2 regions of the Sporosarcina sp. Y838 genome follow, and region 1 is predicted to be linked to the other one. Evidence: predicted binding sites of a transcription regulator. Region 1 holds the regulator's gene; the other holds the start of a gene.

What was found. Region 1 encodes NrdR, which represses ribonucleotide reductase genes. Its sites were predicted from a motif close to AACACNATATATNGTGTT; they were not measured.
Region 2: the regulator NrdR is predicted to act here: its motif matches at 3,963-3,980, upstream of AC1TO4_RS11980 (vitamin B12-dependent ribonucleotide reductase).

Annotation. Positions count from the first base shown of each region.
Region 1 is NZ_JBXCJD010000005.1:96,495-102,566, forward strand. It holds gene AC1TO4_RS08770 (polysaccharide deacetylase family protein) at 1-317, shown strand, start outside; gene AC1TO4_RS08775 (hypothetical protein) at 428-619, shown strand; gene dnaI (primosomal protein DnaI) at 663-1,607, opposite strand; gene AC1TO4_RS08785 (replication initiation and membrane attachment family protein) at 1,609-2,988, opposite strand; gene nrdR (transcriptional regulator NrdR) at 3,021-3,482, opposite strand; gene AC1TO4_RS08795 (glyceraldehyde-3-phosphate dehydrogenase) at 3,636-4,658, opposite strand; gene coaE (dephospho-CoA kinase) at 4,782-5,378, opposite strand; gene mutM (bifunctional DNA-formamidopyrimidine glycosylase/DNA-(apurinic or apyrimidinic site) lyase) at 5,401-6,072, opposite strand, start outside.
Region 2 is NZ_JBXCJD010000007.1:113,120-119,191, forward strand. It holds gene gcvPA (aminomethyl-transferring glycine dehydrogenase subunit GcvPA) at 1-594, shown strand, start outside; gene gcvPB (aminomethyl-transferring glycine dehydrogenase subunit GcvPB) at 587-2,047, shown strand; gene AC1TO4_RS11970 (rhodanese-like domain-containing protein) at 2,516-2,833, opposite strand; gene AC1TO4_RS11975 (lipoate--protein ligase family protein) at 2,995-3,831, shown strand; gene AC1TO4_RS11980 (vitamin B12-dependent ribonucleotide reductase) at 4,038-6,072, shown strand, end outside.

The DNA of each region.
Region 1 (6,072 bases):
AGGAGACCTTGGGTATAAAACCAATTTGGTTTGCACCACCGAGTGGAAGTTTCAATCAAGAAACGATTTTAGTCGCCAGTGAGCTGGACATGAAAACCATTTTATGGACGATTGATACAGTCGACTGGAAAAAGCCAGAAACCTCTGAAATGGTTAATCGCATTGTATCGGGCGTAGCGAATGGTTCCATGGTATTAATGCACCCTACAAAACCTGTTTTTGAAGGCCTAGAAACCATGATAAACGAGATCAAAGAAAAAGGATATCAACTAGGTACGGTAAGTGATTTGATGAGCGAAAAACGTATTACTCAATAAATTTCATCAAAAAATAAGATAGAAACATTTTAATGCTTTTCACATTATAGTGTTTTCCAATGAATAATAAACTCATTTGAACACATGATATGTGCATGGAGGTGATAATCTTGACGAATAATAACAACAATAACAACAACCGAAATGCTAATCAAAACCGCAACAATAACCAAAATCCAAACGACATGCGTGAAGAGTTTGGAGCTGCATTTGATGTGGATAAGCTGAGAGATCAAAACAACAACAATAACAACAACCAAAATGAGAAACGTACAAATCGTAATGACAGAAATAATAAATAAATTATAAAGAACTGGCACATGAATTTACTCATGTGCCAGTTCTTTATTTTTCTCGTCTATTTTCCCCTTGGAGCCGTACCGGGCTACTAATCATTCGAATCCTTTCCATGATCCGAGCCGCTTTGACTGCTTCTTTTTCTCCGCGCTGTGTATACGTCAGGTGATCTTCAAGTTCAGCGTAATTAAAATTGGAAGTGAAAAAAGTGGGCAACTTTTCTGCCATTCTGAATTGGAGTATTGTTCCTAATACTTCATCACGTGTCCATGCTGACATCGTTTCCGCACCAATATCATCAAGCATTAGCACTTGTGCACCTTTCACAAAATCAATTTTTTCATTGAGCGTTTGATCTTGAATTGATTGCTTCATTTCCCTCAGAAATTCCGGAACGTAAACAGCAACTGTCCGTATTCTACGATTGGCCAATTCATTGGCCAATGCTCCAAGCACGAACGATTTTCCAATTCCAAACGGGCCATAGATGTACAAACCGCGTTCAGGTAATTTCCCAGTTTCATCGATAACATTTAAAAAGTCTTTCGCAGCACGTACCGCCTTTACTCTACTGTCATCAAAAAACATATCAATATTTTGTAATTTTGCTTCCATAACGTCTTTAGGCATATACATACTATCAATCATCTTTGTAATATTACGCTGATTGTCATCCATTAACTTGTTGGGGCATTTCATATATTCTACATCAATTAGCTCGCGAGAGAGTAACAATTTGGGTTCGAAGCCTTTCATGATATTGACACACCCCTCAAGATCGGGACACTTTCCACAACTGTGGGAAGCGGTGGCATATTCGTATAACTTGCCTAAGCTCCGCTCAACAACTTCACCATTAACTTCAGTGGAATGATCCGTTAAAAATTGTTGTACTCCTGGACTCTCCATCACTTCTTTTCGCAACTCATCATACCTTGCAGCAAATGCCGGTGATTTCACAACCCGTTTCAGCGTATCGCCAATATGTTCCATTTCAGTTCACCATCCCGTCCCCTGTTACGCCTAATTCCTTAAGTAATTTACGACGTTCTTCATCAATAGCTGAAGAAGACTTAACAGGTACATCTGTTTTTGTTTTCTCTTCATCTTTTTTATAAAACCATTCCGGTACTTTTTCTTCACGTACAGATTTTCGTCTTGGCCATGATTTCTGTCCTGTATTCTGACCTTCATTTTTCCACTTCACATACTGATCATGCTCACTCCGTGAAATTTCCATTGCGGTTTTCACAGTTTCCACCTTTTTGCTCATCCAATGGGAAGCTATCCGCTCAGCATAACTGGTCGTTATTTTCCCATCATTACGGTAAAGTACGTATTGCAAGAGGACATTGACGACACCAACGGACAATCCATGAGTATTGATTAGTTTTTCGGCAAGCTTCACATCTACCGATACCGGCTCTTTTCCTATAAAATCACGCAGCATTTCAATTGGTGCCGTATTTTCAAGATAATGTACCAATTCTTCTTCTTGCGACAATACTCCTGTTTCAGGCTTAGGTGGTTCTTTCGCATACACTTTATGTAAGACTGGTGCTTCTTTTGAAACGTTCATTTTATAAAATTCAGCAGCTGATTTACGTAATCTGTCCTCTGGCAACATAAGATCTTCATCAAGTGCCATCATAATAACTTTTTGCATATCTAATGGCGTCAGCGAATAAAGGAATGCGAGTTTTGCAATTGATTCCTTTGAAACAGAAGATAATGAAGCTTTAGGGACCATTTGTTCAGATAACCCCGAACGAAGCAGGTCGAAATCAAAGTCGGAATGCAAGAATGGAACACCTTCCGATTCATTCCGTCCGATAAACTGCTGGTCCTCGCCCACATCCAAGCTATGACCCTGTTGTACGGGTGTATACACATCCAAAAATGTACGTGAAACATCTTCAAATCCGAATTCATTAACACTTTCTATCGCAAAACGACTACGTAGATTTCGGTATGCCTGTTCCCCAATTTTGCTAAACAAGAATGTCGACAATAATGGATCTAGAAAAAAAGCTTTGGCATCCAGTGGAGGAAGCAGTTCGTAAACAAATAATCTTGCATCCCCATCTTTCTTCTTGTACGTACGCAGCAAACCAATTGCTTCAAGAGAAATCCTGGCCTCGAAAACAGGTCCTAGCGGCATCGTCAAAATGTTCATTAGATGGTAATGATTATATTCACGATCATCCTCCCGCTCCGCATCCGCCCACAATGTCATAAACAGACTCATTGCTCCAGGACCAATCAGTGGCTGATAAAATAAGGTGAGGAGTTGGCGATCATAATCCGAAAATGGCTGCGTTAACCGAATCTTGTATGCATCAACTGGTTGTAGCTCTTTATAAAGTGGTGCCATTGCAACTCTACTTCCTATCTAAATGGGATACGTTATTTTTTAGTTCGCTTTTGTAAGTTTTGCAATTCTTCTATGAAAACCGTGATGTCTTTATATTGGCGATAGACCGAAGCAAATCTGACATATGCGACTTCATCAACTTCAGAAAGTCGTTCCATAACCATTTCTCCTACATCATCGGAATTAATCTCTACGACACCTGCACTTCTCAATTCTTTTTCAATCGAAGTAACAATGTTTTTCAAGTCTTCAAGTTGGACCGGACGTTTTTCACAAGCACGGATTAGTCCTCTGAGTACTTTTTCCCCACTAAATTCTTCACGTGACTCATCCTTTTTCACGACAATCAGTGGTGTTTCCTCAACTTTTTCAAATGTCGTGAATCGGAACGCGCATTGTTCACATTCCCTGCGACGTCGGATAGATTTATTCTCCTCGGCAGGTCTGGAATCGACGACCCGGGTGCCATTGTATTGGCAAGCTGGACATTTCATAAGTTGGTTCCTCCGATTTTTCTTAGATAATAACTTAATTATAACAGAACATGTCCCAAAAAATCAGAATGGAGGGGAAATATCATTGGACAAACCAAAAAAGCGTCCTCCTAATCATATTATATTGATTAGGAGGACGCTTGCTATTTATGATTAAACCAGCGCATCTTTTTTTAATGCAGCAGCTACTTTTTTCGTTAAATCAACAACACGAGCAGAGTAACCCCACTCATTATCATACCAGGCAAGCACTTTCACTTTACGATTAGCCATAACCATTGTTGAGAGGCCGTCAATGATAGCTGAGTCCGTTGTTGTATTGAAATCGATGGATACAAGTGGCTCTGTCGTAAGATGAAGGATACCTGCCATAGCCCCAGTTGACGCCTTTATAAACGCGTCATTAACCATTTCTACTGTAACATCTTGCTTTAAATCCACAACTAGGTCAACTAGTGAAACATTAGGCGTCGGTATCCGTAGAGACATCCCGTGAATTTTCCCTTCCAATTCAGGAAGTACAAGCGCTAATGCTTTTGCAGCCCCAGTTGACGTAGGAATGATAGATTGCCCACATGCACGTGCGCGACGAAGATCCTTGTGCGGATTATCCAAGTTTTTTTGATCGTTCGTGTATGCGTGTACAGTCGTCATTAACCCATTTTCGATGCCGAATGTATCGTTGAGTACTTTAGCTACAGGAGCTAAACAGTTTGTCGTGCAGCTAGCATTTGAAATGATATCATGTTTTTTAATATCGAATTTATCTTCGTTGACTCCCATTACAATTGTCACATCTTCATTTTTACCTGGAGCAGAGATAATGACTTTTTTTGCTCCAGCTTCAAGGTGAAGTGCAGCTTTGTCTCGGGAATTGAATTTACCAGTCGCTTCGATGACAATATCAATACCGAGTTCCCTCCAAGGCAAGTTAAGCGGATCGCGGTCAGAAACGATTTTCACTCGTTTTCCATTGACGACAATTGCATTTTCTTCTGCAATCACTTCACCATCAAATGTACCATGATTCGTATCGTATTTTATAAGATGAGCAAGTGTTTCTGATGGATACGTTGCATTTATCGCAACAATTTCCACATCTTCTTCTCTAATCATTTGACGGAAAACCATCCGTCCAATTCTTCCGAACCCGTTAATCGCAATAGAAGTAGTCATATATAGATCCTCCAATATGTATGTTATACAATACGTGTTTATTCGCTCATTAGTATAACACATATTAATTCAGAAAAAAGCATATTAACTATTTATTACGTTTTTCATCTATTCAGATAATGATTATGGTTGCGCATTCCAATCTAATAGTATCGCATCAAGCTGTCGCCCCGTGTGCTCTACTGTCTCATTATTGTGTAATACCGCATCTGCACCCAGTTCCTTTTCTTCCATTGAAAGCTGAGATTTGATTCGTGCATCCGCTTCTTCTTCCGATAACACATTACGCGCAATAAGCCTTTGTTTCTGGATTTCTGGAGTTACGGACACGACTATGATTCTATCCACAAAGGATTGTAGTTTACTTTCAAACAAAAGCGGGATATCCAGTATGACTGTATTTGAGCCTGCTAAGACCCAATGCTCTTTTTGTCTTAGCATCTCTTTTCTAATAGCAGGGTGCATGATTCCATTTAATATTCTGCGCTCTTCTTCATGTCCAAAAATACGCGCGCCCAGTTTTTCTCGATTTAGAGATCCATCCTCATGTACTACATCTTGTCCGAATACGCGGACAATCTCCATAAGGACCGGACTCCCCGGCTCCACTACCAGTCGTGCTATTTCATCCGCATCCACTATAGGGTAACCTTTTTTCTTCAGCATAGCGGAAACAGTGCTCTTTCCACTTGCAATACTGCCAGTTAATCCGATAATCATAGCTTAGAAGGCCTCCTATCAATCATTTCTGGCATTTTGGACAATAAACGGATGTCCTGCTAGCAATTTTCATACTCTTAGTAGCTGTGCCACAAACAGGGCAAACTTTCCTACCATACATTTTAAGCCGATCCTGCATTGTTCCTGCTTCACCATTAATATTACGGTAATCTGAAATGGAACTCCCGCCTGCATCGATACTTTCCTGTAAAATGGCTACGATTTCATCAAACAATTCGTTTTTCCGTCTTAAGCTTATCCGTTCCGCTGTTCTACCAGGATGAATGTGCATCTTAAACAGCGCTTCTGTTGCATAAATATTTCCACATCCTGATAACACTTGACCATCCATGATGACTTCTTTAATTGGTTTACAAGCATATTTCGGAGTTGAAGCACACTCAAGAAAGTGAAGGCGCGCTTCGGAAGCGAAAGGTTCAGGCGCCATTTTCAATAGAGGCGGATGATCCGCTTCACATCCGAGAAGCCGTAATTCTCCAAAACGACGAATGTCTGAATAGACAAGCAATCCTCCATCTACCAGTTTGAAGATAACGTGCACATGTTTGCGAAATTTCGCTTCCGTTATCTCTTCTACCGTGTTGACAGTGAACCAGGCTCCTGTCATACCCAGATGACTGACCAGGAGACAAGTGTTATTGTTTTTCGTTAAATGAAAATATATATATTTACT
Region 2 (6,072 bases), on a different contig from region 1:
CCTGGCAAGCTAGGCGCTGACATCACGGTAGGAGATGCACAGCCGTTCGGCATTCCAGAATCTTTCGGCGGACCACATTGTGGCTATTTCGCAGTGACGAAAAAGTTGATGCGAAAAGTACCTGGGCGTCTTGTTGGAGAAACGACGGATGATGAGGGCCGCAGAGGTTACGTTTTGACACTTCAAGCACGAGAGCAGCATATCCGTCGTGATAAAGCGACGTCTAACATCTGTTCGAACCAAGCCCTGAATGCACTTGCAGCTTCTGTTGCGATGACTGCACTTGGGAAAATAGGCGCGCAAGAAATTGCATATCAGAACATTGTGAAAACACGTTATGCGAAGGAAGCATTTGAAAAAGCCGGGTTTGAAGTTAAATTTAGTGGATCGCATTTTAACGAGATTGTCGTTGATTGCAAACAGTCTGTTAAAGAAGTGAATACAACATTATTTACAAAAGGGATAATCGGCGGCTATGACTTAGGTTTGACGTATCCTGAATTTGCAAACCATGCTCTAATCGCTGTGACTGAACAGCGTACGAAAGAAGAAATCGATGCACTTGTGCAGGAAATGGAGGCCCTTCATGCATAAAGATAACCAGGCATTAATATTTGAACTTACTAGAGAAGGACGGATAGGCTATAGTCTTCCTGAACTGGATGTGCCTGAACTTGACCTTTCCGGCTTATTGCCAAAAGGATTTGTTCGCGAGGAAGTTGCAGAACTTCCGGAAGTTTCCGAACTTGATATTATGCGTCATTACACAGCACTTTCGAATCGTAACCACGGGATTGATTCCGGATTCTATCCACTTGGATCATGTACAATGAAATATAATCCGAAAATCAACGAATCCGTTGCTCGTTATCCTGGATTCGCAAATATTCACCCACTGCAAGATGAGTCGACTGTTCAAGGTGCACTGGAAGTAATGTATGACCTGCAAGAGCATCTTGTAGAAATTACGGGTATGGACGAAGTGACTCTTCAGCCAGCAGCGGGAGCGCACGGTGAATGGACGGCTCTTATGATGATCCGTGCTTACCATGAAGCAAACGGTGACTTCAAACGTACGAAAGTACTTGTTCCGGATTCGGCACACGGTACTAATCCAGCTTCAGCTACAGTTGCCGGTTTCGATACGGTTACAGTAAAATCGGGTGAAGACGGACTTGTTGATCTTGAGGACCTGAAACGACATGTAGGAGATGACACGGCAGCACTTATGCTGACGAACCCGAATACACTAGGTCTATTTGAAGAAGAAATTCTTGAAATGGCTGAGATTGTTCACGCTGCTGGAGGAAAACTCTATTATGACGGTGCAAACCTGAATGCAGTTATGTCTAAAGCACGCCCCGGCGACATGGGCTTTGATGCAGTTCACTTGAACTTGCACAAAACATTCACAGGTCCTCATGGTGGTGGTGGACCAGGTTCAGGTCCAGTGGGTGTGAAGAAGGATCTTATTCCTTACCTGCCGAAACCAGTTCTTGTGAAAAAAGATGAGGTTTATACGTTTGAATACAATTTACCGCAATCAATCGGTCGTGTTAAACCGTTCTATGGTAACTTCGGAATCTATTTACGTGCATACACGTATATTCGTTCAATGGGCCCGGACGGCTTGAAAGCAGTTACGGAAAATGCTGTATTGAATGCAAACTATATGATGCGCTTATTGGAGCCTTATTTCGACCTTCCATATAACCGACATTGTAAACACGAATTCGTACTGTCGGGTCGCCGTCAAAAGAAACTTGGCGTGCGCACGCTTGATATGGCAAAACGTTTGCTTGACTTTGGCTATCACCCGCCAACAATTTACTTCCCGCTTAACGTTGAGGAAGGCATGATGATTGAGCCTACAGAAACAGAGTCAAAAGAAACACTTGACGCTTTCTGTGACGCTCTTATCCAAATTGCAAAAGAAGTCGAAGAAAATCCAGAAATCGTACAAAATGCTCCGCATACAACAGTTATCAATCGTCTTGATGAAACGAAGGCGGCACGTAATCCTGTTTTGCGCTATATAAAACAATAAGTAATCGACAAAAGGCACAGCAAATCCTGTTGTGCCTTTTTGTCGTGGGCGTATTTAGAGCAAGTGGAGGTTTATAAAAGGGAAATCTAGCCAGAAGAATTGTCATTGTCAGTGGTGGAATAACTTGAGTAAATCGAGGTTTAGCACTTCTCCCATTCAACGTCTGCATAACTGTTGTAAAGAGTTTGCGCTGTTTCTGTAAGTCCCTGATTCGTAAGGATTATTGTTTCGTCCAATTGGTCTTCATTAGCGCGGTTGAAACGGCCTGTAGCATTGCTGAGTGGAGGATTACTCGCTTGGGTTAATTGGGGGGTGTTATTTGCAATGAACGACCCCACACGCATGCGAGTGCCGTCTAGCGTACTGGGAAAAAGAAATCAATTAATCGTTTTCTTTAATGACATATGCTGCTTCATTCCATACTCTAGTATTGAAAAAAGCTCCTCCCAAGGGGAAGAACTTTATTTTTTACTTACTTTTCACTTTACCTGTCCATTGACGGAAACCGCCTTGCAGGTGGAAGAGTTGATCATATCCTTTTTTCCTTAGAAGTAAGGCTCCACGTGCGCTTTTTCCACCGTTTTGATCGTATAAGTAAACGGGCTTGTCCGACCGGATTTCTTTATGTCGCTGACGGAATTGAGAGTACGGAATATTACGCGCTCCCAGAATATGACCAGCATCATAATCCTTGGGCTCACGCACATCGATTAGTTGTGCTTTCCGATAACCTTCGATAAATTGCTCTTGCGTCAAGTTTGTAACAGCTTTCTTAAGACGTTGCATCGTCACAACAAAATAAATGATTACGATAAGAGCAACGGCCCCTAGGATATAATAGTTCAAAACAAATTTCCCCTTTCTCTCTACCTTATCATTATAAAGATTGAGTGGCACTTGTTCAATGGGAATGATAAAATGAAATTCGTTGTGGAGGGAGAATTCGAATGAAAAAAAAGGTTTGGCACTTCATTAATTCAGGAAAATGTCGTGCTTCGTTCAATATGGCTTTGGATGAGGCACTGCTAGAATGGCATAGCAAAGGGGAAATCGGCCCAGTACTTCGATTTTATGAATGGGAACCCGCTACGTTATCAATTGGTTACTTTCAAAATGTCGAAAGAGAAATAGATATGGGTGAAGTGAAAAAAAATGGACTTGGATTCGTTCGACGTCCAACGGGGGGCAGAGGTGTCCTTCATGAGCACGAACTTACATACAGCGTTATTGTTAGTGAAAGTTATCCCGAAATGCCTGAAACGGTAACAGAAGCGTATCGTGTTATCTCGGGCGGTTTGCTTGAAGGGTTCCGTAACTTAGGCTTGGATGCATCATTTTCAGTTCCTAAAACTGAACAACAGAACAATGATTTAAAGAAACCGAGAAGTGCAGTCTGCTTTGACACACCAAGTTGGTATGAACTTGTTGTTGAGGGGAAGAAAGTTGCTGGAAGCGCGCAGACAAGACAGAAAGGTGTCATTTTACAGCACGGTGCGATACTTTTAAGTCTTGATGTGGACAAACTGGTTTCTCTCTTTAACTTTAAAACGGAAGAACACCGCGAACAAATGCGTATGAGTTTGCCAGAAAAAGCGGTAGCTATAGATAAACTGATAAACCGCTCTGTTTCAATTGAGGAATGTACAGATGCATTTTCAAAAGGTTTCGAATCAGCGCTTGATATGGAACTTGTACCATTAGAATTAACAGAACAGCAAATCGAATTCGTAATGGAAATTGAGCGGGAAAAATATGCGAATGATGACTGGACATATAGAAAATAACATCTGTAACTTTGGTGCTATTTATCGAGAATTAAGCGTTCCGAAATGCGTAAATTAAGCATTTGGAGTTTAATGTAAAAATTATTTTATTGAAGCAGGTTTCAATATGTAGTATATTAGGTATTATAATTAACACAACATGTAGTGTTCTACGTGAAAATACATGTTTTGTTTTATGAATATATCCCATAAGGAGGGATGCGTTAATGGTCATTGTTTCAAAACACCAGGAACCTATCTTGGACAAGGCACAGCTGAATGCGGATATCTCTAAATTCCCGCAAGTGCATCCAATTTCAGATGATATGCATATTGAACATAAAGGGGTATCCCGGCTTGTCATGATTGACAGATATTCGTTTAAGGATACGGAAAAGGAAACACTCAAAGTTGGTGATTTCGTCGTCCTAACGGTTAAGGAAGATCCGAAATTCCCGGCACGTGGACTTGGCTTTATCACTGCAATTGATAAAAAAAGTGGAAAAGCAGATATATGGATTGAAAAAGATTTTCGTTCAGCGATCGACAATCCAGTTGAGCAGGAAAAAGGTATCATTACAAGACCGATAGAAGTTCTAGAAAAGCCACTTGAAGTTTTTTATGAGCAAATTGCCAAACGTAATGCGACAGGACTTGCCTCGGTTGAAACGACAGAAGCAAGACGAAAAGAATCGTTCGATCAGTTCTACAATCAATTGTCGAAATTGAATTTCATTCCTGCTGGACGAGTTCTATACGGAGCTGGTTCAGATACTGAAGTGACTTTCTTCAACTGTTATGTTATGCCTTTCGTGGCTGACTCTCGTGAAGGTATTTCTGATCACCGCAAACAAGTGATGGAGATCATGAGTCGCGGTGGTGGTGTTGGGACAAATGGATCCACACTACGACCACGTAACACACTTGCACGCGGCGTCAACGGTAAATCATCCGGGTCGGTTTCTTGGCTCGATGATATAGCTAAATTGACACATCTTGTCGAACAAGGTGGATCTAGACGTGGTGCACAGATGATCATGTTAGCAGATTGGCATCCGGATATTTACGAATTTATCATCTCAAAAATGCAGAATCCTAGAATCCTCCGTTACCTTGTGGAAACTACCGAAGATGAATTGATAAAAAAGTTAGCAAATGAAAAACTGAAATTCAAACCGCTTACAGCTCAAGAAGAAGCGATGTACCAAGGGATAATGAACTATCGGACGATTCCTGGTATGGGTGGATTCAATGATGCAATCTTGAAAGATGCTGAAACGAAATTGCGTGATGGGGGAACCTATTCCGTACAAAATGCGGAATTCCTCACAGGTGCAAATATTTCCGTCACATTGACAGACGATTTCATGAAAGCAGTTGAACAGAACGCAGATTATGACCTGCGCTTCCCAGCTGTTGAAAAGTACTCTCCGGAAGAAATGGCTACATACAACGAAGAATGGCATAAAGTCGGCGATGTCCGTGAATGGGAGCGTCAAGGGTTTGCAGTTCGTGTATACCGAACAATCAAAGCACGTGCACTTTGGGATCTTATTAACATCTGTGCAACGTACGCCGCTGAACCCGGCATTTTCTTCATCGACAATGCCAACAATGAAACGAATGCCAAAGCTTACGGCCAGCAAGTTGTAGCAACGAACCCATGTGGTGAACAACCACTTGCACCTTACAGCGTTTGCAATTTAGCTGCTGTAAACCTTGCGGAAGTCGCAAATAAAGAGACAAAAACAGTAAACTTCGAAAAATTAAAAGAAATAGTTCGTATTGGTGTTCGAATGCAGGATAATGTTATCGATGCAACGCCATATTTCCTAGCAGAAAACAAAGTACAAGCACTCGGCGAACGTCGTGTTGGGCTCGGCGTCATGGGGCTTGCCGACCTGTTGATCTATTGCGAAAAAGAATACGGTTCTCTTGAAGGCAACGACCTTGTCGACAACGTATTTGAAACGATCGCAACATCTGCTTATCGTGAATCAATCGAACTTGCAAAGGAGAAGGGAAGCTTCCCATTCCTTATCGGTAAGACTGATGAGGAAACATTAGCCCTGCGCAATGCGTTCATCAATACAGGTTTTATGAAAAAAATGCCGGAAGATATTCGCGAGTCTATTTTGGAGCACGGTATTAGAAACTCCCATTTATTAACTGTTGCACCAACTGGATCTACTGGAACTATGGTTGGCGTTAGTACTGGATTGGAACCATATTTCTCCTTTTCTTATTACCGCAGCGGGCGTC